Actinoallomurus bryophytorum: one gene and its partner. The protein of the gene in region 2 interacts with the protein of the main gene of each other region in a pairwise test. Links are inferred from orthologs where the notes say so. Each region holds a gene or a part of one and is shown on either strand. Other genes may lie near its edges.

Region 1 (3,364 bases), 2.6 Mb from region 2 along the record:
GAGACTAGTGGAGCGTCGGCACGGCCGCAGCCCCGAACGGCCCGGCCACGGACGGCGCCCCGCGAAGTCCATGAATCCGAAACGTCGCGGCCGGAATGTGTTCACGTGGGCGCCTTCGAGGACGCGCCGCGCGACGGCCTCCGCGAGGAAGGACTCGCCGGCGATCGCGCCCGGTCCGGGCATGAAAGCGGGGGCGCCCCGATGGGACGCCCCCGCGGTGAAGCTCCGGCTCAGCCGGTCGACATCGTGTCGGTCGTCGTCTCCGGCGGGGTCCTGTCCGCGCCGACCACGACCTCCGCGCCCTCGCCGAGCTGGTAACGCTCGATGGCCTGCTGCAGCGTCTCCGGCTTGACCTCACCGTTGCGGGCCAGCCGCGTCAGCACCGCGAGGGTGATCGAGGCGGCGTCCACGTGGAAGAACCGGCGGGCGGCGGCCCGGGTGTCGGAGAAACCGAACCCGTCCGTACCGAGCGAGGAGTAGTCGCCCGGCACCCACCGCGCGATCTGGTCCGGCACCGCGCGCATGAAGTCGCTCACCGCCACGACCGGGCCCGGCTGACCGTCGAGCGCCGTGGTCACGTGCGGTACGCGCTGCTCGGCCTCGGGGTGCAGGAGGTTCCACTCGTCGCAGTTGACGGCCTCGCGGCGCAGTTCGTTCCAGGACGTCGCCGACCACACGTCGGCGGCGACACCCCACTCCTCGGCCAGCATCCGCTGCGCCTCCAGCGCCCAGCGGATCCCGACCCCGGAGGCGAGGATCTGCGCGCCCGGCGCCTCACCCCGCACCTCGGGCGCCTCGGCGTAGCGGTAGAGCCCCTTGAGCAGGCCGTCCACGTCGAGGTTCGCGGGCTCGGCGGGCTGCTGGTACGGCTCGTTGTAGAGCGTCAGGTAGTAGAAGACGTCCTCGCCCTGCGGGTGCTCCTCGCTCGAGCCGTACATGCGCCGCATCGCGTCCTGGATGATGTACGTCAGCTCGAACGCCCAGGCCGGGTCGTAGTAGACGCACGCCGGGTTGGTCGACGCGAGCAGCGGCGAGTGGCCGTCGTTGTGCTGCAGGCCCTCGCCGGTCAGCGTCGTACGGCCCGCCGTGGCGCCCAGGAGGAAGCCGCGGCTCATCTGGTCGCCCATCGCCCAGATGCTGTCGCCGGTCCGCTGGAACCCGAACATCGAGTAGAAGATGTAGATCGGGATCATGTGCTCGCCGTGCGTGGCGTACGACGTGCCCGCCGCGATCGCCGAGCCCACCGCGCCGGCCTCGCTGATGCCCTCGTGCAGCATCTGGCCCTGCTCGGACTCCTTGTAGGACAGCAGCAGCTTGCGGTCGACCGCCTCGTACGTCTGGCCGTGCGGGGAGTAGATCTTCGCCGACGGGAAGAGCGAGTCCATGCCGAACGTGCGGTATTCGTCCGGTGCGATCGGCACGAAGCGCGCGCCGATGTCCTCGTTCTTGATCAGGTCCTTGAGCAGCCGTACGAACGCCATCGTCGTGGCGACGTTCTGCTTGCCCGAGCCCTTCTTCAGCTCGGCGTACACCGGGTCACCGGGCAGTTTGAGCGCCTTGGAGCGGTTGTGCCGCTTCGGCAGGTAGCCGCCGAGCGCCATGCGCCGCTCGCGCATGTACTGGATCTCGTCGGAGTCCTCACCCGGGTGGTAGTAGGGCGGCAGGTCCGCCTCCAGCGCCGAGTCGGGGATCTCCAGGTAGAGCCGGTCGCGGAACTCCTTGAGCTCGGCCTTGGTGAGCTTTTTCATCTGGTGCGTCGCGTTGCGCGCCTCGAAGTCCGGCCCGAGCGTCCAGCCCTTGATCGTGTGGGTGAGGATGACGGTCGGCTGGCCGACGTGCTCGCGGGCGGCCTTGAACGCGGCGTACACCTTGCGGTAGTCGTGGCCGCCGCGCGACAGCTTGCGGATGTCGTCGCCCGACATGTGCTCGACGATCTTTCGCAGCCGCGGGTCGCCGCCGAAGAAGTTCTCGCGGATGTACTCCCCGGTCTCGACGGAGTACGTCTGGAACTGGCCGTCCGGCGTGGTGTTCATCTTGTTGACGAGCACGCCGTCGACGTCCTGGGCGAGCAGCGGGTCCCAGTCGCGGCCCCAGATCACCTTGATGACGTTCCAGCCGGCGCCGCGGAAGTACGACTCCAGTTCCTGGATGATCTTGCCGTTGCCGCGTACGGGACCGTCGAGCTGCTGCAGGTTGCAGTTGATGACGAAGGTCAGGTTGTCGAGCTCTTCACGCGCGGCGACGCCGATCGCGCCGAGCGACTCCGGCTCGGCCATCTCGCCGTCGCCGAGGAACGCCCATACGTGCGACCGCGAGGTGTCCTTGATCTTCCGGTTGTAGAGGTACCGGTTGAACCGGGCCTGGTAGATCGAGTTGATCGCGGTGAGACCCATGGACACCGTGGGGAACTCCCAGAAGTCCGGCATCAGCCGCGGGTGCGGGTAGGACGACAGCCCTCCACCCGGGTGGGAGATCTCCTGCCGGAACCCGTCCAGGCTCTCCTGCGGCAGGCGTCCCTCCAGGAACGCGCGCGCGTAGATGCCCGGCGCCGCGTGACCCTGGATGAAGACCTGGTCGCCGGACTCGCCGTGGTCCTTGCCGCGGAAGAAGTGGTTGAAGCCCACCTCGTACAGCGACGCGGCCGAGGCGTACGTCGCGATGTGCCCGCCGACCGACAGCTCGGGACGGTTGGCCCTCGACACCATGATCGCGGCGTTCCACCGGATGTACGCGCGGATGCGGCGCTCGACGTACTCGTCACCGGGGAACCACGGCTCCCGCTCCGGCGGGATCGTGTTGATGTAGTCGGTGCTGCGCAGACCCGGCACGCCGACCTGCTGCTCTCGTGCGCGCTCCAGGAGCCGCAGCATCAGGTAGCGCGCGCGTGTGCGGCCCTCGGTCTTGATGACGGTGTCGAGCGACTCCAGCCACTCCCGGGTCTCATCGGGGTCGATGTCCGGGAGCTGGCTGGGGAGGCCGTCGCTGATGATCGAAAAGCGCTGGCGTCCGGAAGCCACGGGTTCCCCTTCTTGCTCACCCAGGTGCGGGGGTGGATCGATCGTTGTCTGGACCATCGTCGTACGTCACGAGCATTAACGCATCTCTACCGTCGGGTAACCGTCGCGATCAAGCTCCGCCCTGGCGCGCGTCGCACCGTGTGGGAGGTCCGTACTCAGGGGATACCCGCCGTCGGGAGGTGAAACGACGGGGGCGAGCTTTGCCGAACGCACGCGCTGATCGACATGGACGGGTAGATATGGCACATGCGAACTGAAGTGATCCGTGTGGCCACTGGTAGTAGGGAGACGGTGCACGACATCACCGGCGACTGTGACACCTTTCTGAGCCGTGCCGGCGCCGGAGA
Region 2 (2,897 bases):
GTTGGCCTGGTCGGGCATGAAGGTGTTCACGCCGTGCAGCACCGAGGAGTCCTTGACCTGCGTACGCAGCCAGACGAACGGCGACGTGACCAGCGCGCTGCCGATCAGCCACGCCACCACCAGCAGTGCGACACCGCTGACGCAGGCGCCGCCCACCGCGTCGACGCTGCGCGCGGAGTCCCAGGTCACGCGGCTGCGCAACGCCGATCCCACCGAGGAGGCCAGCAGCTGCCCGAGCGTCGCCGTCAGGAACGGGATGACGATGGCCAGCAGCGCCTGCTGGGCCGGGCCGTCGACGACCGACTTAACGATCGGCGGCGCGACGAGCATGCCGACAATGACGCCGCCGACGAAACCCACGAAGCTCAGTGAACCGACGATGAAGCCCTGTCTGTATCCCGAGATCGCGAAGAGTACGACGAGCGCCAGAAGTATCAGGTCGAGGAGGTGATCGCCCAGCACTGGTTCACCGTATAGGGGAAACGAGCATCCGCACGTCGCCTCCGCGGACCAGATCCGCTCCTGTTATGTACGAAGCCGGGACTACTCGCGCGCGGCGAGATCGATGACCTCGGGCGGAAGCTCCTCGATCCGGTCCTCGTCCCAGGGGCGTTCCCACCCTCCGGTCTGAAGGACGCGGTGCAGAATCCCGGCGGTGAACCCCCACACGAGCATGCCGCCCACGCGGAAGGCGGGCCCGACGTAACCGGACGGGGTGCGCACCTGAAGCCGGTTGGCCGGATCGGTCAGCTCCACGAGCGGTACGCGCGCGACCGACGCGACCTCGTCCGGGTCGCCCGCCGCGACGGCCGAGGGCTCGCGCCACCAGGCCACCACCGGCGTGACGCGGTAGCCGCTGTGAGCGACGTACATCTCCGGCATGCTGGCCAGCACCATGACGCCGGAGGGGTCAAGGCCGGTCTCCTCCGCGGCCTCGCGCAGTGCGGCGCCCACCGGTCCGCCGTCGTCCGGGTCGATGCCGCCACCTGGAAAGGCCGGCTGCCCCGCGTGCTTGCGCATCGTGTCGGCGCGCTGCAGGAGCAGCAGGTCCGGGCCCTCGGGTCCCTCGCCGAACAGGACGAGCACGGCCGCCGCGCGCTCGCCGTTGCCCGGTGGCCGCATCATCTCGGGCACGTCGATGCGGGGCGCCATGGCCACGAAGTCCCGCAACCAGGCGGGATAGTCCGTCACGAGAACGGGCCCGATCGGACCAGCTTGCGAGCGGTCTTCTCATCCGTCGGGCCCTCGCCGTATGACGGGCACAGCCGGGCGAGCGGGCAGACGCCGCAGGCCGGGCGCCGCGCGTGGCACATGCGGCGACCGTGCCAGATCAGCCGGTGGGACAGGATGGTCCAGTCCGCCCGCGGGATCAGCTCGCCGATGGCGTACTCGATCTTGACCGGGTCGGTCTCGGTGGTCCAGCCGAAGCGCTTGACCAGCCGGGAGAAGTGCGTGTCGACGGTCAGGCCCGGGACGTCGAAGGCATTGCCGAGCACGACGTTGGCGGTCTTGCGGCCCACGCCGGGCAGCTTCACCAGCTCCTGCATCGTGCGTGGGACCTCGCCACCGTGGTGGTCGCACAGCTCCTGCCCCAGCTTGAGGAGGCTGTTGGTCTTCGCGCGGAAGAAGCCGGTCGACTGAATGATCTTTTCCATCTCCTCGCGGTCGGCGGCCGCGTAGTCGGCGGCCGACGGATAACGGGCGAAGAGGGTGGGGGTGACCATGTTGACCCGTTTGTCCGTGCACTGCGCGGAGAGGATCGTCGCGACGAGCAGTTCGAGCGGTGTGGTGAAGTCAAGCTCACAGTGCGCATCGGGGTACATCTCCGCCAATTCGCGGTTGATGCGGCGAGCCCGGCGTACCAGGGCGAGTCGGGACTCCGGTTTGCGTGGCACGAACGCAAGAGTAATAGGGGGGCCGCGTCATCTTCACACTGCGACGTGCGTCACACTTGTGTGCGTAGGTTACTGAGGAGGAAACGTGAACGACCGCGACGTCGAGGTTCTCGGCCGCGCGCCGCTCTTCGAGGCGCTCGACGAAGAGGGAGCCAGGGCGCTGCGCGCCACGGTCGCAGAGGTGCATCTGTCACGTGGTCAGACGCTCTTCTCTGAGGACCAGGAGGGTGACCGCCTGTACGTCATCCTCGAAGGCAAGATCAAGCTTACTCGGACGGCCCCCGACGGCCGGGAAAATCTCCTCAGCGTGTTGGGACCGAGCGAGATGTTCGGTGAGCTGTCGCTGTTCGACCCCCGCCCGCGTACGGCCAGTGCCATCGCGGTGACCGAGGGGCGGCTCGCCGCGCTCGGCCACACCGATCTGTGGCCGTTCCTCAAGGGCCACCCCGAGATCGGCGTCCACCTGCTGCGCGCCCTCGCCCAGCGGCTGCGCCGCACCAACGAGATCATGGCCGACCTCGTCTTCACCGACGTGCCCGGCCGGGTGGCCAAGGCCCTGCTCGACCTGGCCGAGAGGTTCGGCCAGCCCACCGAGACCGGGTTGCACGTCCACCACGACCTGACGCAGGAGGAGCTCGCCCAGCTCGTCGGCGCCTCACGCGAGACGGTCAACAAGGCCCTGGCCGACTTCGCCCAGCGCGGCTGGCTGCGCATCGAGGCCCGCGCCGTACAGGTCCTCGACATCGAACGCCTCCGCAAACGCTCCCGCTGATCAGGCGCCGCCCGTACGGTCAGGATGATCCGCTGTCCGCACGGACAAGATGATCACCCCGGGGGCGGCGAGGATCAATCCGGAGGCAGACCCGCCGCCATTCGTCATGACACCCCGCGCTCGGCGAGGTAGTCGAGCTGGGCGCGTACGGACGCCTCGGCGACCGGCCACAGGGCGCGGTCGACGTCGGCGTACACGCGCTCCACGACCTCCCTGGCCGTACGGTCGCC

The links.
Region 1: the proteins of nth (region 2) and aceE interact in binary tests that used the Escherichia coli proteins (3 or more experiments, as listed by UniProt). The link is inferred for Actinoallomurus bryophytorum from one-to-one orthologs.

The regions. Positions count from the first base shown.
Region 1 is NZ_VFOZ01000001.1:5,722,143-5,725,506, reverse strand. What follows is about bases 31-3,323. They hold aceE (pyruvate dehydrogenase (acetyl-transferring), homodimeric type), read right to left. Parts: upstream 3,018-3,323; coding sequence 231-3,017; downstream 31-230. Other genes in these bases: FB559_RS26865 (secondary thiamine-phosphate synthase enzyme YjbQ), read left to right, coding at 3,264-3,323. Outside these bases: more of FB559_RS26865, read left to right, coding at 3,324-3,364. UniProt on the Escherichia coli protein: Component of the pyruvate dehydrogenase (PDH) complex, that catalyzes the overall conversion of pyruvate to acetyl-CoA and CO(2).
Region 2 is NZ_VFOZ01000001.1:3,158,233-3,161,129, forward strand. The notes cover bases 42-2,867. They hold nth (endonuclease III), read right to left. Parts: upstream 1,896-2,867; coding sequence 1,188-1,895; downstream 42-1,187. Other genes in these bases: FB559_RS14595 (MarP family serine protease), read right to left, coding at 42-462; FB559_RS14600 (NUDIX hydrolase), read right to left, coding at 544-1,152; FB559_RS14610 (Crp/Fnr family transcriptional regulator), read left to right, coding at 1,981-2,667; FB559_RS14615 (MBL fold metallo-hydrolase), read right to left, coding at 2,772-2,867. In the rest of the region: more of FB559_RS14595, read right to left, coding at 1-41; more of FB559_RS14615, read right to left, coding at 2,868-2,897. UniProt on the Escherichia coli protein: DNA repair enzyme that has both DNA N-glycosylase activity and AP-lyase activity. The DNA N-glycosylase activity releases various damaged pyrimidines from DNA by cleaving the N-glycosidic bond, leaving an AP (apurinic/apyrimidinic) site.